Regions from separate parts of the Actinoplanes sp. NPDC023714 genome, predicted to be linked through region 1. Evidence: riboswitches for the same ligand, from Rfam matches in the RefSeq annotation. Region 1 holds a riboswitch; each other region holds the start of a gene.
The links. Region 1 has a riboswitch for cyclic di-AMP ahead of AB0G10_RS20445 (NlpC/P60 family protein). Riboswitches for the same ligand answer to the same signal wherever they lie in the genome.

Region 1 (7,745 bases):
AGGACGGCGGCCAGGCCGCGGCGGTTGAGCCAGCCGTCGAGGCGGTCGAGCTTGCTGCCGGCGCGGGCCTTCAGGGCGCCGCGGCCGGCCCAGCGGCCCGCGTAGTAGGTGGCCGTCGCCGCGATGATGGCGGCGGCCAGGGCGGCGATCGCGCCCGTCGCGGCGCCCAGCAGGAGGCCGCAGAGGAGGGTGATCGCGGTACGGGGGACCAGCACCGAGAGGAGCAGGCCGCCCACCACCGCGACGGCGGCGGGGGCGACCGCACCCAGGGTCTCGACGCTCGCGCCGATCTCCCGCAGCGGGAGCGTGGCGGCGGCGATCGCGAGAGCGCCCACCACGGCGCCGAGGGAGCCGAAGCGGATGAGACGGCGCTTCCATGAGAAAGGAACGGCGTCCTGAGGGCGTGCAGCGATCAGGATGTCGGTCATGCAGGCGTACCGCCCCAACTGTCGTCGGTTCAGAACAAAGTCAAACTGCGCTCGCGGCCTCGAGCCGTTCCTGCCGGAGCCGGTCGGCCCAGGTGTCATCCAGGGGCGCAAGCCTATCCGCGCCCGTTGACCAGCGCAGTAGCAGATCGGCTATCGCTGGGTTGCGAGCGAGCGCCGGGCCGTGGGAGTACGTTCCGAGGATCTTCCCCGCCCACGCTCCCTCGGTCTGGCCGTCGTTGCCGATCCCGGCGGTGACCCGGGCCAGCGGCGCGGCGTGCGCGCCGAGATGGGTGCGCCCACCGTGGTTCTCGAACCCGGTCAGGGGCGGCAGCCCGAGCCGCGGGTCGATGTCACCGCGGATCTCTCCGACCGCCCGGGTGACGCCCCGGTCCGAGGTTATGTCGAGCAAACCGAGACCCTGACACTTCGCCCCTTTTGCGAAGAATGAGTGCCCGAAGAGCTGATATCCGGCGCAGATCGCGAGGACGGCCGCACCCTGATTGACCGCGCGGTGCAGACCGCCGTCGGTGATCAGGCGCTGCGCGGCGAGGGCCTGCGGGCCGTCCTCGCCGCCGCCGATCAGGTAGATGTCGGCAGTGGTCGGCATCTGCTGGTCGGAGCGGACCTCGTAGGTCTCCACCGGGATGCCGCGCGCGGCCGCCCGGTGGGCCAGGATCAGCAGGTTGCCCCGGTCGCCGTAGGTCGACAGCAGATCGGGGTAGATCCACACGATCCGGAGGCTCTCAGTTGACACGGTCCAACTCCGCTCGGATGTCCTGGAACGCCGTGTAGTTGGCGATCACTTCGAGACGGCCCGGCGGCACCGCCGCGAGCGCCTCGTCGAATCTCTGTACGTGCCGGAACGGCACCTGGTTCACCTGGAGCCGGACGGCCAGGTCGTAGGCGCGGTCGCCGGTGATCAGCACCGGGCGGTTGCGCAGCGGGGAGAAGTCGACGTCGTAGAGCCACGACGTGTCGAAGCCGTCGGGGTCCCGCGCGTTGATGGAGAGCAGTGTCGGCGCCTGCTCGGCCATGTCGAACGCCTCCAGCCAGCTGGCCGGGTTCTTGGCGAGCAGCAGCCGGATGTTGCGGCCGTCCCGGTCGACCTGCGCGTAGCGGCCGGCGATCGAGGTGACCCGGGCGAGCCGGGGGAGTGCCTCGATCGGGCGGACGCCGAACTCGGCCGCGACGGCGAGCGCGGTCGCCGCGTTCCCGATGTTGACCTTGCCGGGCAGCTGGAGCTTCACGAGGTGCCAGTCGCCGCGCGGGTCGATGACGCCCTCGTCCTCGACCTGCCAGCCGGGCCGCGGGCGGCGCAGCGGGCAGCCGGTGCACCACCAGTCGCCGTTCTGCCGCTCGATCGGGTGGCCGCTCTCCGGGCAGACGAACGAGTCGTCCAGCCAGCGCTGGCCGGCGCTGAACCAGGTGGTCTGCGGGCTGCTGCTCGCGGCCCAGACGACCATCGGGTCGTCCGCGTTCGCCACGACTTTGATGCTCGGGTGGTTGGCGAGCGCCACCTTCCACAGCTGCGCCATCATCGCCACCTCCTTGGCCCGGTCCAGCTGGTCCCGGGAGAGGTTGAGCAGCGCCACCACCTTGGGCCTGGTGGCCTCGATGACCTGGGGGAGGTAGTGCTCGTCCACCTCCAGCACGGCGAACGGGGTGTGTCCCTCCTTCGCCAGCGCCGAGGTGTGGCCGGTCGGCATGTTGGCGCCGAACGAGTTGGTGGCGACCCGGCCGAGGACGCCGACGGCGGCCGCGGTGAGACGGGTCGTGGTGGTCTTGCCGTTGGTCCCGGAGACGAGCGCGACAGCGCGCCCGGACGAGAGGTGGGCCAGAAGGTCAGGGTCGATCTTGAGGCCGATCCAGCCGCCGATCACTGAACCGTCGCCGCGTCCCGCGGCCCTGGAGAGCGCCGCCGCGGTCTTCGACGCAGTGGTCGCGACCTTGGCGATGAGAGGCATCTTCCCGTCCGTCACGCCAGCGAGGGTACCGGACCGGAAGGTTACGTCGAGTTGCCGACCGGTCAAGATCACGTGCGCTCGGAGTTTGTGGTGCTCCCGACGTTTTGACCTAGGTGTGAGGTTGATCCTCCGGCAATTGTGTGTTCTGTTTCACCCGTAACTTTCGACCATGAGTGAGCACCCGGTTCCCCTCCGTGGTGGCAAATGTCTCCGGCCGGTAACAAACCGGACACCTACATTTGTGCCAATCACTCTGCGTGACTTTTTCGGCGCTAACGATCATGCGGAACGTCAGGTACCAAGGTTGGGCCGGGCACAACCGCCCGGCTCGCACCGGACGGCTCACGCCGAGCCCTGCCCCGGGTTGGACGGTGCGACCACTGCTCCATCGGTTCAACCACAAAGGCATTCGGGGGCAGGGACGGGGGAACCATTTCCGGCCGGTACCGCTCAACATCGGCCTCGGGGTGAAGTCGCCTCCCGCGACCGGGCACACCTTCCCGCCCGAACCCGACAGCTAACCTCGCAGGCGTGCCGGAGGGAATTCTCTACCGTGCACGAACACAGTTCGCGCCGTGGCCGCCGCATGTCTTCTCGCGGCGCCGGCACTGTCGCACTGTCTCTGGGTCTCTGCCTCTGCGCCGGCCAGCTGGTCGCCACCGCGTCCCCCGCGGCCGCGGCTGCCAGCACCGCGCCGGTCGTGAAGACGGTCGCCGCCACTCAGGCGGCCGCCACGGTGAAGCCCAAGCTGACCGCCAAGGCCAGCACCCGGAAGCTCCCCTGGGGCTCCACCCTCAAGGTGACCGCCAAGGTCATCGACCCGCGCACCGGCAAGGTCGCCAAGGGCACGGTCCGGCTCCAGGGCCTGGTCGGCGGCAAGTGGCGGACGTGGGACACGGCGACCTCCAAGAGCGGTGCCGTGTCGCTCACGTACAAGCCGAAGAACACGTACTACGTCCGCACGCTCTTCACCGGCTCCGGCTACAGCAGCGCCTCCACCGGCAAGGTGAAGATCACGGTCAAGGCCAGCGGTGCCAAGATCCTCGCCGAGGCCAAGAAGCACAAGGGCTCGCTCTACAAGTACGGCGCGGCCGGCCCCAAGCGCTTCGACTGCTCGGGCTTCACCAAGTACGTCTACAAGAAGGCGGCGGGCAAGAAGCTGCCGCACAAGGCGAACTCGCAGCAGAAGTACGGCACCAAGGTCGCCAAGAGCAAGAAGAAGGTCGGCGACCTGATCGTGTTCCGCAACGGGTCGTACGGCTACCACGCCGGGATCTACGCCGGCAACGGCTACATCTACGACTCGCCGCACACCGGCGCCCGCGTCGGCAAGCACAAGATCTGGAGCAAGAACTACGTCGTGCGGCGTCTCGTCGCCTAGTAGTAGGTAGTAAGTAAGGAAGAGCCGGGCGGCGTGGTGGCGCCGGCTGGAGTTCGAACGCCTTGTGGGGTGTGACCCGATCGCCTGGGTCACGCCCCACAGGCGTTTCTTCAGGACCTTCTTCTGTACGACCTACCGCGTCCCCGACCGCATCAGCGCCCGTCCCGTGGCGCACCACACCTGCGGCCACGTTCCCCCGGCGCGACCCGCCGCCGGCCCCGGCGTGCCCTCACCCTCCCAGCCTCCCGCCCCCGGCGGGCCCGCGCCCTCCCGGCTGCCCGCCCGCGGCGTGCCCGACCTCCCGGCTGCCCGCCCGCGGCGTGCCCGCCCTCCCGGCCGCCCGCCCGCGGCGGGCCCCACCTTCCGGCCCGGCGGCCCGCTTCACCCCACCGGAGGGCTCCACTTCGCTCCACCGGGCGCCTCCACTTCCCTCCACGGGGAGCGAAACGGGAGGGCTCCCACAGTGTGAACGCGGAGTTATCGGACTCGCTGGGGTCGATGTCGGAAACCAGACGTCGTCGATCATGGTCTGGCCCTCCACTCCGGCCCACCGCCTGTGAACTGGGGATTCGTCCGCGAAAAGGCCTCGCGAGCGGCTCCATTCGGGTTGCAGGTGGAGGGAAGTGGAGTAGAGTGGGGCGCAGTGGCAGGACCGAGGAACCGAACCGGGACTGCCGGCCCGAGTTGACAGGCGAGACCGTTCCACCGCGAAGGAACGCGACGCCACGGCAAGGGGGGTTGGCCGATGTTCCTCGGCACGCATACCCCGCGCCTGGACGAGAAGGGCCGGCTGATCCTCCCGGCGAAGTTCCGTGACGAGCTGGCGGGAGGTGTCGTGATCACGAAAGGGCAGGAGCGCTGTCTCTACGTGTTCCCGATGCCGGAGTTCCAGCGGCTCGCCGGTCAGCTGCGTGAGGCGCCGGTGACGAACAAGGCCGCCCGGGCATACAGCCGGGTGTTCTTCGCCAGCGCCCACGACGAGGTTCCCGACAAGCAAGGCCGGGTGACGATCCCGGCGCACTTGCGGGAATACGCGAGCCTCGGCCGCGACCTCGTGGTGATCGGCGCCAGCACCAGGGTCGAGATCTGGGACAAGCAGTCCTGGGACGACTACCTCACGGCGAGCGAGGAAGAGTTCGCCGACATCGAGGAGGGGGTGCTGCCCGGCGGACTGTAGGCGTGGCACCTCGGTGGGCCGCACCACGGCCCGGACGCCACTGCCGCCGTACTGCGAGATCTCCAGCCGCTCCCGCTCCTGGCGCCTCTTCCCCGGCGCCAGGCGCGTGTCCGGGCCGGCCACGCCGGCGCCGGGCAGAGCGGATGGGGATCTGGCGGTACGGACAGGCGGCCGGGCCGAAATCGTCGGCCGAGTAAGGGAAACACCGTAGGTGAGACACGTGAATGGGCAGGCTATGGGGGTCGTCATGGGGGAGCCGCGGGGCACGCATGTGCCGGTGCTGCTCGAGCGCTGTCTCGAGCTGCTCGCTCCCGGGCTGGCGCTCCCGGGCGCCGTTCACGTCGACTTCACGCTGGGTCTGGGCGGGCACGCCGAGGCGGTTCTCGAGCGGTTCCCGGACGTCGTCCTGATCGGGCTCGACCGGGACACCGAGGCGCTCGCTCACGCGCGGCACCGGCTCACCCGCTTCGCGGACCGGACACATCTGGTGCACGCCGTCTACGACGAACTGCCGCGGGTGCTCGGCGAGCTGAGCATCCCGGCGATCCACAGCGGGCTCTTCGACCTGGGCGTCTCCTCGTTGCAGCTGGACGAGGCGGACCGCGGGTTCGCGTACTCGCAGGACGCTCCCCTGGACATGCGGATGGACCAGTCCCGGGGCGTGACCGCGGAAGAGGTCGTGAACGGCTACGAGCCGGGCGAGCTGGTCCGGATCCTGCGGCAGTACGGCGAGGAGAAGTTCGCGCCCCGGGTCGTGCAGGCGATCGTGCGGGAGCGGGCGAAAGCGCGGATCACGTCGACCGCACGGCTGGCTGAACTGATCAAGGAAGCGATCCCGGCCGCCGCGCGCCGAACGGGTGGAAATCCCGCAAAAAGGACGTTCCAGGCACTACGCATTGAGGTCAACGCCGAACTGGACGCTCTCGAGGGTGCGGTTCCGGCTGCTTTGGACGTGTTGGCGCCCAAGGGGCGGCTTGTGGTGATGAGTTATCAATCACTGGAGGACAAAATCGTGAAGCGTGCCCTCGCCGCGAGGGCACGTAGCACCGGGCCGATCGACCTGCCGGTCGAGCTTCCCGGCACCGGGCCGACGCTGCGGCTGCTCACCAGGGGGTCCGAGCTGCCGAGCGAGGCGGAGGTGGCGGAGAACCCGAGGGCGGCCTCGGTGAAGTTGCGAGCGGTGGAACGGATCGACGAGCAGGAGCAGGGACCGAAGTACAACCAGGCACCGAGGACCGGCCGCGAACGGCCTCGGATGGCTGGACCGACCCGCGGCGGAGGCGAGAAGTAACAGGCCTCCCCGCGGCGGACGACAGAAGTAACCCCGCGAGGCTGGGCCGACCCGCGGCGGAAAACAGAAGTAACCCCGCGAGTCAACGCACGGGGGACAGGGGCGGTTACGCCCGGGGGCGAACCATGAGGGGGAGGGATGGACATGAGCGAGCGATTCGACGCGCCGCGGTCGGGGGGCCGGTCGGCGCCTCGTGAGGCGACGGGCACTGGCGCCCGGGGGGCGCGCCAGAGCTCCGGTCGTGCCGACACGCGCCGCTCAGGGATGCGGAGCGGCAGCGCGGAACCCCGGACCGGGACCGGCCGGGCCAAGCCGGGTGCGCCGGTCAAGCCGGGCGCCGATCCGGTACGCCGGAGCAACCGTGGCGCCGGAGCCGACGCCGACGGGACCGCCGCGCTCGCCCTCGAGGTCAGCGCCGTCCCGGCGGAAGCCCAGCCCGCGACCGCCCAGCCGGCCGGCCGCCCCCGCCTCTGGGTGGCGCCGCCGCTGCCGATGCGTGCCCCGCGCGCGACCTTCGCCGCCTCGGTGATCGCCGTGGTGCTGCTCGGCGTCCTCGGTGTCCTCCTGGTCAACACGAAGACGATGGAGCAGTCCTTCAAGCTCGACGCCCTGCAGAAGGAGCAGGCCGCGCTCGACAAGCAGCAGCAGGGCCTGGAGCAGCAGCTCATCCAGGCGTCCAACCCGGGCAACATCCACGCTGCGGCCCGCCGCCTCGGCCTCGTCATGGCCGAGAACCCGGCGATGATCCGGCTCCCGGACGGGAAGATCAGCCGGATCCCCACGCCGGGCCGGGGCCAGCCGGGCGTGACCGCCCAGGGCGGCCTCAAGCCGGGCACCGCCACCGCGGGCGCCGGGCAGTAGCGCCATGTCGCCGCGAGACGACGAGACACCGCGCCGGGGTACTCAGCCCCGGCGCGGTTCGTCACGTGACCTCCCCGCCGAGGAGCCCGAGGAGAACCCGGGGCGCCGGGGCCGTTCCAGCATCGGCGACGCCCGGGCCTACACGCCCCGCGGCCGGACCGTGGCCGAGCGGGGGCGGTTGCCGCGTTCCGGCCGCACCTCCGACCCGTTCCGGCCGGCCCTGCAGGTCCTGGACGGCGGCGAGACCCCGCCACGGGCCCGCGGGCGGGGCCGGGAGCAGGCCGAGAAGGACGAGGCGGCGACTCCGGCGACTCCGGCCCGCCGGCCCGAGAAGGACCGGGAACGGGCCGCTCCCCGGGCGAAGGAGAAGGAACGGGCCACCCCCCGGGTGAAGGAGAAGGAGACCCGCGGCCGCGAGAGCGGTGCGATCCCTCGTACCCGGCAGGATCGTGCCGACCGCGAGCGGGAGGCCGGACGCTCGGCCGGACCACGACGCAGGCCGCCCGCGAGGCCCGAGCGCATGCGCACCGAGAAGCGGGTGCCGGCCGAACCGCCGAAGCTCGCCAACAGCACGCGGCGGCTGCGGCTCGGGACCGTCCTGGCGCTCTCCCTGTTCGTGACGATCGGGGTACGCCTCGTCGTG
Region 2 (7,745 bases), on a different contig from region 1:
AGATCCACTGTGGTCACCAGGCCTGTGGCCTCGGCCCGGGCGGCGGTCATGCCGAGCTTGAGCTTGCCGAGGCCGGCAGGCCCGAGGGTCGCTCTTGCAGCCGACTTCGCGCTCGCATTCGACGATGGCGACTTATCCGTATTTGTCGCCCGCATCGCACTCGCCGTCGCACTCGCGGTCGCACTCGCGGTCGCACTCGCCTCGCCCGGCTGGACCACACCAACCGGCGCGGCCTGGCCGTCGAGCCGTTCCGGGCCGCCACACCCGCTCGCCAGCGCAGAGATCGCCACAATCCCGGCGATGGGAGCCCTGCGTCGCATCACTCCGCCTCGTGGTTCTCGAAGTCAGCAGTCCTGTCACCAGGTGCGATGCGCGTGATCGGCCTCTGGTTCTGACATCGAGATAACGGAAGCATAACGAGCTGTTCGGCGCTCGCCAGCGCGTCCGCGATGGCATCCACGAGCCAGGAACCCGCAAGGCCGTGACCCTCATTCCCGAAGGTCACGGCCTTGATCGTTCCGGATCAGGCGGTGCTCGAACCCCTCAACCGCCCGTCATGCAGTCAACTTCTGTCAGCGCTCGCACCCGACCACGGTGTCGCGCTTGCCGGCGACGCACTCGTCGCCGCGCGGGCCGTTGGTACCGCCGTCGAGGCGGTCGGCCACGTCGGGCCGGTCGGCGCCCTCGAGCCAGTCGTCACCGGCGCCGCCGTAGACCTTGTCCCGGCCGTCGTCGCCGAACAGCCAGTCGTCGCCCGCGCCGCCGTAGACGACGTCGTCGCCGATGTAGGCCTGGATCGTGTTGCTCGCCGCGTTTCCGGTGAGCCGGTCGTTGCCCGACCCGGCGGCGATGTTCTCGACATCGGCGCCGACCGTGTCGCCCTCGCCCCTCAGGCCGTCGTCACCCCGGGATCCGTCCAGGTCGACGGTGATGGACTTGGTGTAGGCGCCGTAGTTGACGTAGTCCGTCCCGGAACCGCCGAGCATGACGTCGGCGGCGGTGCCCTCGGTGTATTCGTCTCCCGTCAGGGAGTCGTTGCCGGAGCCACCGTCGAGGTAGTCCCGCCCCTGGTACCCGTCCAGGTTGTCGGATCCGGCCTCGCCGTAGATCTTGTCGTTGCCTTCCTCACCGAACAGGTAGTCGGTGCCGTCGCCGCCGCGCAGCGTGTCGTTCCCGGCCCAGCCGTGGATGGTGTCGTTGCCGGTCCCGCCGTAGATCGTGTCGTTGCCGAAGCGGCCGTCGATGTAGTCGTTCCCGGTGCCGCCGGACAGCCGGTCGCCGAGCGATCCTCCGGTCAGGCGGTCGTTGCCGGTGCCGGCGTCGGCGGTCATCCGCACACCGGTCTTGTTGGTGATCGAGTCGTTGCGGTCGTAGGTGTAGACCCGCACCCGCGTCGGCGACTTCGACAGGCTGCAGCGGACCTTCGTCTTGTCACCCTTGACCTTCTTGCAGCCCTTGCCGGCCTTGACCGCGACCCGATCGTCGATCGTGACGGTCCGGCCGGACCGCGTGACGACCACCTTGTTCTTCGCGCCGGTCGCCGCCTTGTATTCCACGGTGGTCTTGCCGACGACCGCCACGACCCCGGCGGAGGCCGCTTGGGCGGGCGCCGCGATCAGACCGGCGGACACCGTCGCGAGCAGGGTGACGCCGGCACGGGCCAGCCAGGCAGAAAGTGTCATGTGAATCCTCCCCCGGACCCGGCGGGTTGATCACCGCGCAGGGAGCATGATCATAGAACGGTACCGTTTCGACGTCGAGATGCCCTGACGACGCCAGCGGTGCTCGCTCATGGCGGCGGGAAGGTCGGGTAACATGACGCTTCGCGCCCTCGTAGCTCAGGGGATAGAGCATCGGTTTCCTAAACCGTGTGTCGTAGGTTCGATTCCTACCGGGGGCACCACTTTCCTCTGCCGCCCTCCCGGCCCATCCGGGAGGGGACTGTTCTTCGGCGTACCTCTCTATGGTTTTGTCAAAAGACGGCCCGGCAATGGCGCAGAAACGCTGCCAGGGCCGGGCTGCTGCGGTCCTGCCAGACCAATGCCAGCAGCGCGGGTATCTCGATGCCGTCGATCGGAATCGCGGTCAGGTCGGGATAGGCGGCGGCCATCGACTCGCTGAGGACCGCCACGCCGAGCCCGCGGCGAGCCAGGCCGGCGACGGTGTCCGGCGAGGTGGCCGCGAGAGCGACGGAAAGATCAACACCCAGCGCGGCGCGGGCTTGATCGAGCACGTCACGGATGCCGGTTCCCACCGGCAGCGAAATGATCGGGTACGAGGGCAGCGCGGTCACCGGGAGGCGTGCCCGGCCCGCTATCTCCTGGCCGAGGAGCGCGCTGTCCGGCGGGACGAGCGCGACGAGCCGTTCGCTGACTATCACGTGGCTCGCGAGGTGCTCGGGAGGCTCACCTGCCAGCCCGGCCAGCGCCAAATCTAGGTCGCCGGAACGAACGCCGGCCACGAGTTCGCCGGAATTCGCCTCCACCAGTTCGACGTCGATGTCGGGATGTTCGCGATGGAAGGCTGCGAAAGCATCGAAAAAGGGCGCCACCTCGCATCCGATCACCATGCCGATCCGGAGGCGCCCTCTGACCAGCCCGTACACGTCATCGATCGCATCGCGCAGATCGGCTGCGGCGTCGAGTGCCGCGCGGGCGTGCCGCAGTGCCGCCTCACCCGCGTCGGTGAGGCGCGCGACGCGGCCCGAACGGTCGAAGAGCTGGGCGCCGAGCTCGTGCTCCAACGCCTTTATCTGTGCGCTCACGCCCGACTGGGTGATGTGCACCCGCTCCGCGGCGCGGGTGAAGTTGGCCGTCTCGGCGACCGCCACGAAGTACTCGAGCTGACGCAAGTCCATGAGTCATTCTACTGATTGCCAGAAGAACTATGCGTTGGACTTGTGGCGTGCCCTGCGGAACGCTGAAGCCATGACCGAGCAAGCGCACCGACCCGAAGACCTGACCAGGCTGTTCGTCGAGCGTGCAAACGCGAAGGACGCCGACGGCCTGGCTCTCTTATATGAGGAGGATGCAGTGATGGCATACCCGCCGGGCGGCCAGACGCGTGGCCGCGAGGCGATCCGCAAACTATGGGCCGAGTTGCTGCCCCACATGCCCGAGTTCGAGCCCGAGCCGCCGCTTCCGACGCTGATCAGTGGCGACCTGGCTCTCACGTCCACGCCGCCGAGCGACGGTTCGGGCGCGCGGGCTCAGGTCGCACGACGACAGCCCGACGGTACCTGGTTGCGCGTGCTCGACCAGCCGGAGTTCCGGCGACCCGAGTGACCGACCGTCCGGGCGCCCCGAGCGGGACGCCCGGAGTCTCCTTCGCCCGCTCCTAAAGCCTGATCCGCTGACCGACGTAGACGCGGTGAGGGTTACGGAGGACGTCGTCGTTGGCGCGGTAAAGAGCACGCCACCCACCGGCGATGTCGTGCCGGTCGGCGATGCGCGCGAGAGTGTCGCCCCTGCGGATGACATAGGTGCGCGTGGCCGACCGCGAGTTGACCGAAGCGCTCTCCAGAGCTGCGCTACGGCCGGCTGCGGTGCGAACCGTGCGAGCAGCGGTGGAGCGCGCCGCACGGGCCGGAGACTTACGAACCGCTTTGCGGCTCACCTTGACGTTCGCTCGCTTGCCGCAGTGCGGCCAAGCGCCGATTCCCTGTCCACGCAACACACGCTCGGCCACACGGATCTGCTCGACCTTCGTGGCCTGATTCGCGGTCCGGGCGTAACGCGTACCGCCGTAGGCACGCCACGTGCTGCGGCTGAACTGGAGGCCGCCGTAATACCCGTTTCCCGTGTTGATGCGCCAGTTGCCCCCGGACTCGCAGTGGGCGACGGCGTCCCAGTTCACGTCGGCCGGCACGGCCTGCGCAGGCGCGGCGGCGCCCAGCAGGCCCACCGAACCGACGAGACCAGCGACGGCTAGACCGAACGCCAGGTTGACCTGCTTTCGGATTTGCACCATTTCAGTTGTCCTCCACGCCTGCGAGGTCAGCTGTCGGGTTCGGGCAGAGTGGCCCGGCCGCATTGGGCGGCTTCACCCCAAGACGCGTCAGCGCCGAGGAACTCTTGGGTCCCCCGCTCCATGCCTTGAGTTGTGATCCGTGGTCGGCGGCAGGATTCGGCGTTCCGGCCACGGTGCCCGCTCCTGGCGGGCTGCCGACTGAATGTCAACGAACCGATGGCGCGCTACGCCTGGAACCGGTCCGGTGCTGCTGTTAACCCAAATTAGCCCTTTGATCCGAGCTTGTATGGATAACTCGTCAGATTTTCGCCAACCCGCCTACCAGGAGGTTCGCTATGTGCTGCGCACTCTCCACCGAGGGTGCACAATCGGCAGCCATGACCGATCAAGCGCGCGAGTTCGACGTGATCGTCTATGGCGCCACGGGTTTTGTCGGTGTCCTCGTCGCACGGCACCTCGCCGGATTCGCGCCGGCGGGCACACGGATCGCCCTGGCCGGACGGTCGCCGGAGAAACTGGAAGCAGTCCGTCAGCGGCTGAAGGTCGACTGGCCACTCGTGGTCGCCGACGCCACCGACGCTGCTGCGCTCGACACGATGGCCGCTTCGACGCGGGTGGTCATCACGACAGCCGGGCCATATGCGAAGTACGGCCGGGTTCTCGCCCATTCCTGCGCCAAAGCCGGGACGGACTATGTCGACCTGACCGGCGAGGTGCTGTTCGCCCGGGACAGCATCGACGAGAACCACGAGCTCGCCCGCAGTACGGGTGCGCGGATCGTGCACTCCTGCGGATTCGACTCGATTCCCTCCGACATCGGCGTCCACGTGCTGCATTCGCAGGTACAGGCCGACGAGGCGGGCGAGCTGACCGACACGACGTTGGTGGTGACCAGCCTGCGTGGCGGGGTGAGCGGCGGCACGATCGACTCGATGCGGTACCAGGTTGACGTGATGAGCAAGGACCGCGGACTTCGGCGGATCGGGGCCAGCCCCTACTCGCTGAGCCCGGATCGGCAGGCCGAACCCGATCTCGGCCGGCAGGAGGACATGGTCACCATGCCCGCCTCCGAAGTGGATCCCTCGCTGCGCGGACACCTGGCGCCGTTCGTGATGGCGTCATACAACACGCGCGTGGTGCGGCGCAGCAATGCGTTGCGCGGCTGGGCGTACGGCCGGCGGTTCCGGTACCGCGAGGCGATGAGCGTCGGCACCTCGCCGCTCTCCCCCGTGCTGGCGATCGGCACGAAGGTCGCGCTCGGCGGGCTGTTTGTCGGCCTGGCGGTGCCGCCGGTCCGCTACGTCCTGGACCGGGTCCTCCCGAAACCCGGCACCGGGCCGAGCGAGCAGAGACAGAAGTCCGGGCACTTCACGATGGACGTCTTCACCACGACGACGACCGGTACGCGATACACGGCACGATTCCGGGCGAAGGGCGACCCGGGCTACGCGGCGACAGCGGTGATGCTCGGCGAGGCCGCGCTCGCCCTGGCGCTGGACAGAGAGAAGCTGCCGAAGTCTGAGGGCGGGGTGCTGACCCCGGCCACAGGCATCGGCGACGCGCTGGTGGACCGGCTCCGGACCGCCGGCATGGAGATCACGGCACGAAAGCTCTGAGCACGGAGCCGGATTGCCGCAAAGCAGGAGTTGCGGTCGCTGAGACAGCGACGGATCAAAAGTTCACAGCGGATTGCGGGCTATCACGTCGAACACGTGCCAGTGCTTGGGGCCGCTGAAGGCGGGACCGGGGGCGTCTTCCTCGTGCCAGTGTTCGACCTCGAGTCCGGTCAGCAGGGCTCGCAGATCGCCCTCTGACAGGAAGGTCATGGTGGGATCGCCGGACCACGAGTCGCGTTCGCCGAAGAGGTTCACGGCCAGGCGGGCGCCGGGTCGCAGGGCGGCGCGCACGAGGGTCCACAGGCGATCGAAGGAGGTACGCGTTTGGTAGGGCAAGGAGTATCCGGCGTAGATCAGGTCGGCGGCCGGCAGTTCTGACAGGTCCTCGAAGGCGCACACGCGCACGGTGAGCGCGGGGTGCCTGCCTCCGAGGGTGCGGAGGAGACGAAGTTCGGTTCCGGGCTCGCTGTCGTGGGCGAATACCCGCCAGCCGTCCGTGAGCAGGGCAGCGGTCTCCCGGCCGGCGCCACAGCCGAGATCGACAGCGACTCGCTTCCGTGGGCTGGCGCTCGGAACCGAGTCGGTCAGGGCCATGGCTTGGCGGCACAGTTCGCGTACTGGGCGAGTGGATTGGTTCGCGTTGTAGACGGCCCAGTGTCCGGGTGCGTGCCTCATGAGCTGATCATGCCGAAGCAGTACGACGCCGGAGGGCGCACCCATGGCCGGGCACGCCGGAACGATGTGAGCGCGGTGCCAGGGTGCTGGCGGCGTACGGATGAAGATCTGACAAAGGAGGGCATATCGTTATTGAGCGCTGGTCAAGAGCGGTATCGACATGCCGACTGGATATCGATCGCGACTAGCACCGACCGGGCCTTTGTGGGCAGGATTCGGAAGGTGACCGCCGACCCGTTGCCCTATCCGCTGAGGCTGACGGGAACCGGCATCGTCCTGCGCGAGTGGCGTCCGGACGACCTGGACGATCTCGTCGGCCTGCTGGATGAACCGGAGATCGCGCGGTGGACGCCGATGCCGTCACCATTCGACGCCGATGCGGGTCGCGCCTACCTGAAGCGGGCCCAGCAGGGACGCGCCAACGGCAGCCGGATTCAGCTCGCGATCACGACGGATGGTGGACGACCGGTCGGAGAGGTGCTGCTCTTCGCCGTGAACCCGGAGTTGCGGGAGGCGGAGCTCGGGTACCTGATCGGCCGGCCCTTTCGGCGGCGCGGGCTCGCGTCCGGAGCGCTGTCGATGCTGTCCGGCTATGCGTGCCACACGCTGCGGCTTCGCCGGCTGCTGTTGCGGATCGACCCGGCGAACGTGGCGAGCACGGCGGTGGCGCGGCGATGCGGGTACTGGTTGACCGGTGAACCGCCGATCCACCAGGAAGGACCCTATGGGCCCACCACGCTGGACACGTGGGAATACGTCGACGGGCGCTCCGGGACGCGGCAGGAACGGCTGAGAAATGTCGCAGCCCGGCGGTACGGTCGTCGCACCTGAGAAAAGGCAGGCAGCGCTCCGACGGTCGGTGAATGGAGAGGGCGCATGGTCAGTGTGGATCGTGCACGGGTTATGGCTTTCCGGGTGAGGGCGCTTGGACTGGACCGGCGCGTCGATGTCCAGCCTGCCGATTTGGGGGTGCTGGATCTCGGTGTTCAGCAGTACATGCCTGACTCCGCTGAGGTGGCGCTCACCGCTCGGACCAGTGCGGAGCCGGCCGACGAGCGTTTGATCGCGGTGTGGGCCGCACGCGGGGCGCCGCATCTACATCGACGTGAGGATCTGCTGGCGCTGAGTGGGCAGCTGTGGCCGCTCAGCGAGGAGGATGCCCGTTCGCGGATCAAGAGTGGGCAGATTCCGGATGGTGTTGCGCTCGGGATTCGGGCGTTCACGGCTACGGCCGAGGCGTTGCGTGAGGTGGTCACCGGTCCGATCGCCAGGGGCGCGGCCAGCACCGAGGTTAGTAGGCGGGTGCCCGTCGAATTGACGTACGAATGCAGGTCTTGCAAAGCGCGACATATCGCGGGCCATGTCTGGCAGCAAGCGGGTCTCGCCGGTGGTGTGCAGGTTCTGTCGCGGGGCAAGGATGCGCAGCTCGGCCCGATCGAGGATGCTCCGCCGGTGCCTGCCGTGAACGCGGGCATCGAGGGGATC
Region 3 (7,745 bases), on a different contig from region 1:
CCGGCGCCGTCGCGGTGGCGCCCGGCGAGTCGCCGCCGAGGCCGAGCGCGGAGCACCCGCCGAGCAGCAGCGGCAGTGCGGTCAGAGCCATGGCCAGCTTGATCTTGCGCATCCGTCCCCCAGGTCGATGTCCCCTACTGATCGACGGCGGAGCCGGCGTTCTTAGGCGCAGATCGGTAGCAGGCGGTGACCGGCCATCTCGAGCTCACCGTCGTGGACGTGCACCGGGGTGTTGATGCCCGACTCGTCGTGCAGCACCACGTCGGCGCCGTCGATGTCGTAGGTGCCGCGGGCCGCCTGACGGCGCCCGGCGACCTCGCCGGCGTACGTGCCGTCGGTGTGCAGGCGCAGCTGGACCACGCCGTCGGCGCTGCGCCAGGCGCCGACCACCGCGGCGCCCGTCACCACCTTCGGGGCGGTGCCGGACGGGCGCGCGGTCAGGTCGGAGGCGCCGCCCATGGCGATGGCGAGGAGGGCGGCGGCGTCGAGCACGGTGAAGTCGACGCGGGGCTCGCAGGGGGAGGTCATCGGCACGGCTTTCGGACGTCGGTCGGGTCGACCCCTTCCTTCGGCCGCGGCGCGGCGCGGACCAGCCAATCCCCGGTTGCGATCCGGTTGGTTACGCGGCGGCCTTCAGTGCGCCGGTGACGGCCTTCGCGAGCTGTTCCAGGTAGTCGTCCCCGATCGGCTCCCGGGCGATCGCCAGGCGCCAGTAGAGCGGGCCGAGCATCATGTCGACGGCCAGGCCCGGGTCGGTGCCCTCGGGAAGTTCGCCGCGGGTGACCGCCTGACCCACCAGCTTCTCGGCGAGAGCCTGCTGGTGCGTGCGGAGCGCCCGCTGCAGGGTCTCGGCGATCTGCGGGTTGCGGGCCGCCTCCGCCATCAGGTCGGGGATGATCTGGGACGCGATCCGGTGCTGGAGCGCCCGGCTCACGATCATCATGAGCAGCTCGAGGTCGCCGGCGAAGCTCCCGGTGTCCGGGAGCGGCACCTTGCGCTCGGCGACGTCCGAGACGATCTCCATGACCATCTCGAGCTTGTTGCTCCATCGCCGGTAGATCGCGGTCTTGCCGACCCCCGCACGGCGGGCCACCGCCTCGATGGACAATCGGCCGTAGCCGACTTCCGCCAACTCGTTCATCACCGCGTTGCGGATAGCAACGGTGATGTCGCCTCGGAGCACCGCCGCTCCGGCTGGTGCGCGCTTAACTGTCGCCACAGAGTCACTATAGCGCTACGACGTAACGGTTGCGTTCCGCCGTTTGGTCAGCTACCGTCACAGCCACGTCGATACGAACCCGTTCCAACGGAGACGGTGAACGCCTGTCATGCTTGTCAGCTGTGTCCTCGCGCAAGCCACCGGAGCCCCCCGCCTCCGCCGGGCCGACTAGATCGGAGCACCATCCCATGCCAGAGACGGCGGTCGCCGAGACCGGCACCGAGCTCTCGCCCAAGGAGCTCGCTCGCCGGCACGGTCTGACGGCGTCCGGGCGGCTTCCCAGCCTGCCCGAATACACGCGTCAGCTCCTCTCGTACCGGCACTTCATCCAGTCGCACGCCAGCGCGAAGATGTCGTCCTCGCTCGGCAGCACCAAGCTCGGCACGGTGTGGCAGGTCCTCACGCCGATCATCAACGCCGCGGTCTACTACCTGATCTTCGGTGTGATCATCGGGACCAGCAAGGGCATCGACAACTTCCCGGCGTACCTCTGCATCGGCGTGTTCGTGTTCCAGTTCACGCAGTCGATCGTGCAGACCGGGATCAACGCGATCACCGGCAACCTGGGCCTGATCCGGGCGCTGCACTTCCCGCGGGCCAGCCTGCCGCTCTCGGCCGCCCTCGTCGAGATCCGCAACTTCATGGTGGCCCTGCTGGTGCTGATGGGCATCGTCCTGATCACCGGCGAGCCGATCACGGTCGAGTGGCTGCTGCTGCTCCCGCTGCTGGCGCTCCAGTCGCTCTTCAACACCGGCCTGGCCATGTTCATGGCGCGGTACGGCTCCAAGAACCGCGACATCAAGCAGCTGATCCCGTTCATCATGCGCTTCTGGATGTACGGCTCGGCCGTGCTCTACCCGGTGACCCTGTTCACCGAGAAGCTGGACGGCTGGCAGCTCGCCCTCGTCGAGGCGAACCCGATGCTCATCTTCATCGAGCTGTTCCGCCACGCGCTGCTGGAGAACGTCACGCTGGCCGGCACGCCGACCATGCTGTGGATCCAGGCACTGGCCTGGAGCGCGGTCGTCGGCATCGGCGGATACGTCTACTTCTGGCGCGGAGAGAAGGGCTACGGCCGTGGCTGACAACGAGCTCGTCCCGACCGTCATCGCGGACAACGCCCACATCATCTACAAGGTGCACAGCTCGGCCTCGCCGGGCAGCGGCAGCCCGCTCGCCAGCTTCAAGCGCCTGGTCACCAACACGAAGGCCGCCAACGTCAAGGAGGTGCACGCCGTCAAGGGCGTGAGCTTCACGGCGTACAAGGGCGAGGCCATCGGCCTGATCGGCAGCAACGGCTCGGGCAAGTCCACGCTGCTCCGCGCGGTCGCCGGCCTGCTGCCGGTCTCCAAGGGCGCGATCTACGCGGCCGGCCAGCCCTCGCTGCTCGGCGTGAACGCGGCCCTCATGAACGAACTGCCCGGCGAGCGCAACGTCGAGCTCGGCTGCCTCGCCATGGGCATGTCGCCGGCCGAGGTGAAGGCCAAGAAGGACGAGATCATCGAGTTCTCCGGCATCAACGAGCGCGGCGACTTCTCGTCGTACCCGATGCGGACGTACTCCTCCGGCATGGCGGCCCGGCTGAAGTTCTCGATCGCGGCGGCGAAGAAGCACGACGTGCTGCTGATCGACGAGGCGCTGGCGACCGGTGACGCCAAGTTCCGCCGGCGCAGCGAGCAGCGGGTGCGTGAGCTGCGGGCCGAGGCCGGAACGGTCTTCCTGGTCAGCCACAGCGAGCAGTCGATCCGGGACACCTGCGACAGGTGCATCTGGCTGGAGTCGGGGCTGATCCGCGCGGACGGCCCGACCGACGAGGTCATGCGCGAGTACGAGGCGTACATGCGGAAGTGAAAAAAGGGCGGGCCGCGAGGCCCGCCCTTTCCCGTCTCAGCGCACTTCTGCTCTAGCGCACCGACAGATGCACGTGGTTCGTGTGATCGCTGGATGGGTCGCCGCCCGCGCCGCTGTAGGACTTCCAGCCACTGCTCGGCAGCCAGATCCGGCGGTACCAGATCACGTAGAGCACGTCGAGCGCGTCCGCGTTGTTGATGAAGTAGTTCGCCAGGTTGGTGCCGTACGTCTTGCTCGCCCCGGTCGCGTCCCCGCCGAAGCCGTTCTTGTCGGCCGCGAAGTCACAGGCCCGGCCCTTCGGGTGCTCACCGCTGTTCTGCTCGCGGAAGCAGTGCACGTAACGCGTGAAGCCGTCGCTCTGGGCCTGCTTCAGGGCGTGCGACATGCGCGGGGTGATGCAGCCGCCGCTGGTCGGGTCGTTCACGGAGCAGCCGGAGCCGGAACCGCTCGGCGCCGGGTCGGCCTTGGCGCTGCCGCCGCCGTCGCTCGACGAGGAGGCGTCCGCGCCCTGGTTCGCCTTCTTCAGCGCCGTCTCGGCCTGGAGCTTCTTCTTCGCCATCACGTTGACCTGCTTCTGCTGGTCCTTCACGGTGGCGTCGATGGCGAGCTTCGCCTTGCGCTGCGCGTCGAGGGTCGTCTTGAGATCCTCGATCGCCTTGTTCTGGTCAGCCGCGACTGTCGACAGGATCATGGTCCGGTCGATGAAGCTGCCGGTGTCGCTCGCGTTGACCAGAGCGGACATCCCGCCGAGCCGGCCCGAGGTGTAGGCCTGGGCGGCGATCTCGTCGAGCGCCGCCTGCTGCGGGCCGACCTGCTCGTCCAGCTTCTTCAGGGTCGCGGTCAGCTCGGTCTGCTTCTGCTTGGACGTCTTCAGCTTCGCCTTCGCCTCGACGTAACCGCGGGAGGCGTCCTCGAGCTGCTCGACGAGAGACTTCGAGCCGCCCTCGCCGTCGTCACCGTTGTCGCCGGGGGCCGCGCTCGCCGGGGACGCCACGACCGCCAGCCCGCACACGGCGAGCAGCAGCCCCATGACAGCCGCCATCCGCCGCGCAGTCTTTCGCTGCACAGGTAAATTCCTTCCGTCGGCCGCCGACCGAGTTAGCTGACGGGTTCGGGACGAAGGAAATCCCTACCGCGGTTGCGGATTCACCCCGAGGAATATGTGGTTCCCCGGCTCGCCGCAGGGGGCGATTAGGCGGCGGTCCCCGGGTGGGAACCGCGTCCGACCATACCCACTCAATCGACAGATCGACAGTTCTCGTACGGTGCGCAATGGTGTGGCCACGCGAGGTGAGATGATTACGGAAAGTCGTTGTGCGGTAACAGTTTTGACCGTTCCGCGGTCCTGAAGCAACGCCATTCCTCAGGTAAACTCGGCGCCGGTCCTGCCAGGACGGCACCGCCCCCGAGGAGCCGGCAGGCCGCCGCCCAATCGTCGGAAGACGAGCCGGGGAACCAGGTCAGTGGGGTGAATCCGCCTTCGGGCGGTAGGGATCTCTTCCGTCCCGAACCCGTCAGCTAACTCGGTCGGCGGTGACAAGGAAGGAACTGTTGATGACCGCACGTCCCCGCCGGTGGCTGACCCTTGCCCTGGCGCCGCTCGTGGCCGCCACGGCCCTGCTCCTGGTGCCGGTGACCCCGGCGTCCGCGGAGCCGAGCGGCTCGTCCTCGACCGCCAAGGAGGACGATGACGACGCCTTGCTCTCCGATGTGATCGAGGCCTCGAACCGCCGTTACGTGACCGCCAAGGCGGCCGTGACGAAGTCCACCAAGGCGCAGGCCAAGCTCAACGTCGAGATCAAGGCGGCGGAGAAGCGGCGCGACGAGCTGATCCCCGAGGTCAACTCGATCGCCCGCGAGCAGTACGTCACCGGCAACCTGAGCGCCGTCGGCTTCCTGCTCGGCGCCAGCTCGTCGAACGACTTCCTGAAGAAGGCGATCTCCCTCGAAGAGATCAACAAGTTGCACGACGAGAAGCTCGGCGAGCTCAACGACGCTATCGCGACGGTCACCGAGAAGAAGGCCAAGCTCGACGCCGAGGTCAAGGCGCAGAAGCAGAACACCGCGCTGATGAAGAAGCAGAAGGACGCGGCGGAGAAAGCCCTGAAACTGGTCGGTGGCGACGCGCTCACCGAAGGTTTCGTGGTCGCCAAATCTCCGGTCGCCGCCGCTGCTCCGCGCAACTCCAGTGGCGGTTTCTCGGCGGAGGGCTGCACCGAGAACGACCCGACCACGAACGGCTGCGTCACCAAGCGCACTCTGCACATGTACAAAGAGGTGAAGAAGGCCGGCTTCGACATGTTCGTCGGCTGCCACCGCGACGGCGGGCCGTTCGAGCACCCCAAGGGCCGGGCCTGTGACTGGTCGCTGCAGAAGAGCGGATTCTCCTCGGCGCACAACGACAAGATGATGAAGTACGGCAACGACCTCATGGCGTTCCTGGTGCGGAACGCCGACAAGCTCGGCATCTACTACGTCATCTGGTACAAGAAGATCTGGTTCCCGGCCTCGGGCTGGAAGGCCTACCACGGCGTCAGCGACCACACCGACCACGTACACGTGTCGATGCTCTGAAAGCTCCTCGCGGCCAGAGACGAGAATGCCCCCGTCCGATCAGGACGGGGGCATTTCGCTGTGCCGCGGTCAGTGCGTGGCGCGGCGCACCGGCGCCCGGCCGTGCGGCTGGGCCGGCGCCGGGCCGACGTGGCCGGCCGGCGGGATCGCCATGGTCACCGGACGGACCTGGGTGACCTCGACCTCCTTGCCGTGGTGCAGCAGCGTGAGCCGGGCCGAGCCGCCACCGTTGCGCAGCGAGTACGTCACCTCGTCGCCGGTCACGCTGACCCGCAGCCGCAGGCCGCGCCAGAGCAGCGAGAACTCCATGTGGTTGATCCGGCTGGGCAGCCGCGGCGCGAAGCTCAGCTGGCCGTTGAAGTCACGCATGCCGCCCAGACCGGCGACCAGCGAGATCCAGGTGCCGGCCAGCGACGCCACGTGCACGCCGTCCCGGGCGTTCTGGTGCAGGTCGTGCAGGTCCATCAGGGCGGCCTCGCCCAGATAGTCGTGCGCCAGCTCCAGGTGCCCGGTCTCGGCGGCGAGCACCGCCTGGATGCACGCGGAGAGGGACGAGTCGCGGACGGTCCGCGCGTCGTAGTACGCGAAGTTGCGCTGCTTCTCCTCCGCGGTGAACGCGTCACCCCGGATGTACATCGCCATGACCAGGTCGGCCTGCTTGATCACCTGCTTGCGGTACAGGTCGAAGTACGGGAAGTTCAGCAGCAGCGGGTAGCCCTCGGCCGGGGTGTTCTCGAAGTCCCACTCCTGGAGCCGGGTGAAGCCCTCGCACTGCTGGTGGACGCCGAGCTCCTTGTCGTACGGGATGTGCACCGCGGCGGCGGCATCCCGCCACGACGCGGCCTCCTCGTCGTCCACCCCGAGCTTGCGGGCCAGATCCGGGTGACGCTTGCAGGCGTCGACCGCGGTCATCAGGTTCTGCTGCGCCATCAGGTTGGTGTAGATGTTGTCGTTGACCACGGCGGTGTACTCGTCCGGGCCGGTCACGCCGTCGATGTGGAAGCGGCCGTGCCGGTCGTGGTGGCCGAGCGAGCGCCACAGCCGGGCCGTCTCGACGAGCAACTCCAGGCCGACCTCACGCTCGAAGTCGTAGTCGCCGGTGGCCTGGACGTAGCGCCGGACCGCGTCGGCGATGTCGGCGCCGATGTGGAAGCCCGCGGTGCCGGCCGGCCAGTACCCGGAGCACTCCTGGCCGCGGATGGTCCGCCACGGGAAGGCCGCGCCCTGCAGCCCGAGGGTCTGCGCGCGCTCCCGGGCCAGGTCGAGCGTCGAGTGCCGCCAGCGCAGCACGTCGGCCGCGGCGGAGGGCTGGGTGTAGGTGAGCGCCGGCAGCACGAACGTCTCGGCGTCCCAGAAGGTGTGGCCGTCGTACCCGGGGCCGGTGAGGCCCTTCGAGCCGATCGGGCGCTTCTCGGCCCGGGCGCCGGCCTGCAGCGTGTGGAAGAGGCCGAAGCGGACCGCCTGCTGGACCTCGGCGTCGCCCTCGACCTTGACGTCCGAGTGGTCCCAGAAGGCGTCGAGGTATTCCTGCTGCTGCTGCACCAGGCCCTCCCAGCCGTCCAAACGGGCGCTCGCGAGCGCGGCGCCGACCTGGTCGCGCAGGGCGGGCAGCGAGCGCATGCTGGACCATCCGTACGCCGCCAGCTTGACCACCCGCAGCTTCTGGCCCGGCTCCAGCCGGCAGGCGACGGTGGTCCGCAGCCAGTCGGGGTGCCCCTCGGTGGTGATGGCGTGCCGGCCCGGCGTATCCACCAGGTGCTCCATGGCCGCGGCCATCCGCAGGTCACTGGCCTTGGTGCGGTGCACCAGGATGCCGCCGGTGCGCTGCTCCATCATCTCCTCGGCCTGCAGCGGCCGGTCCAGCACCGCGGCGACCCGGGGGTCCTTGCTCATCGGCGGCAGCTGCTCGTTCGCCACGAGCTCGGACTGGAGGATCAGCCGGGCGGCGCCCTCCAGCGGCTCCACCTCGTAGAGGAAGGCGACCACGGCCCGCTGTGTGAACGAGACCAGGCGTACGGTGCGCACACGGATGCCCTGGCCCGACGGGGACACCCACTCGACGATCCGCTCCAGCGTGCCGGCCCGCAGGTCCAGGCAGCGC

Region 2: another riboswitch for cyclic di-AMP. It lies ahead of AB0G10_RS30110 (transglycosylase family protein); the one in region 1 lies ahead of AB0G10_RS20445 (NlpC/P60 family protein).
Region 3: another riboswitch for cyclic di-AMP. It lies ahead of AB0G10_RS37075 (hypothetical protein); the one in region 1 lies ahead of AB0G10_RS20445 (NlpC/P60 family protein).

The regions. Positions count from the first base shown of each region.
Region 1 is NZ_JBFAAR010000004.1:239,470-247,214, forward strand. It holds gene AB0G10_RS20430 (VTT domain-containing protein) at 1-428, opposite strand, end outside; gene AB0G10_RS20435 (glutamine amidotransferase) at 469-1,182, opposite strand; gene AB0G10_RS20440 (MurT ligase domain-containing protein) at 1,172-2,392, opposite strand; cyclic di-AMP (ydaO/yuaA leader) riboswitch at 2,772-2,939, shown strand; gene AB0G10_RS20445 (NlpC/P60 family protein) at 2,979-3,773, shown strand; gene mraZ (division/cell wall cluster transcriptional repressor MraZ) at 4,519-4,950, shown strand; gene rsmH (16S rRNA (cytosine(1402)-N(4))-methyltransferase RsmH) at 5,186-6,241, shown strand; gene AB0G10_RS20460 (hypothetical protein) at 6,506-7,102, shown strand; gene AB0G10_RS20465 (penicillin-binding transpeptidase domain-containing protein) at 7,107-7,745, shown strand, end outside.
Region 2 is NZ_JBFAAR010000008.1:34,257-42,001, reverse strand. It holds gene AB0G10_RS30135 (hypothetical protein) at 1-290, opposite strand, end outside; gene AB0G10_RS30130 (calcium-binding protein) at 573-1,682, opposite strand; tRNA gene AB0G10_RS30125 (tRNA-Arg) at 1,828-1,903, shown strand; gene AB0G10_RS30120 (LysR family transcriptional regulator) at 1,973-2,857, opposite strand; gene AB0G10_RS30115 (nuclear transport factor 2 family protein) at 2,928-3,284, shown strand; gene AB0G10_RS30110 (transglycosylase family protein) at 3,337-3,969, opposite strand; cyclic di-AMP (ydaO/yuaA leader) riboswitch at 3,970-4,141, opposite strand; gene AB0G10_RS30105 (saccharopine dehydrogenase NADP-binding domain-containing protein) at 4,347-5,585, shown strand; gene AB0G10_RS30100 (class I SAM-dependent methyltransferase) at 5,649-6,179, opposite strand; gene AB0G10_RS30095 (GNAT family N-acetyltransferase) at 6,483-7,091, shown strand; gene AB0G10_RS30090 (crosslink repair DNA glycosylase YcaQ family protein) at 7,137-7,745, shown strand, end outside.
Region 3 is NZ_JBFAAR010000012.1:52,997-60,741, forward strand. It holds gene AB0G10_RS37045 (hypothetical protein) at 1-112, opposite strand, end outside; gene AB0G10_RS37050 (Atu4866 domain-containing protein) at 163-528, opposite strand; gene AB0G10_RS37055 (TetR/AcrR family transcriptional regulator) at 620-1,219, opposite strand; gene AB0G10_RS37060 (ABC transporter permease) at 1,408-2,304, shown strand; gene AB0G10_RS37065 (ABC transporter ATP-binding protein) at 2,297-3,070, shown strand; gene AB0G10_RS37070 (hypothetical protein) at 3,123-4,136, opposite strand; cyclic di-AMP (ydaO/yuaA leader) riboswitch at 4,142-4,278, opposite strand; cyclic di-AMP (ydaO/yuaA leader) riboswitch at 4,486-4,620, shown strand; gene AB0G10_RS37075 (hypothetical protein) at 4,625-5,644, shown strand; gene AB0G10_RS37080 (glycoside hydrolase family 65 protein) at 5,714-7,745, opposite strand, start outside.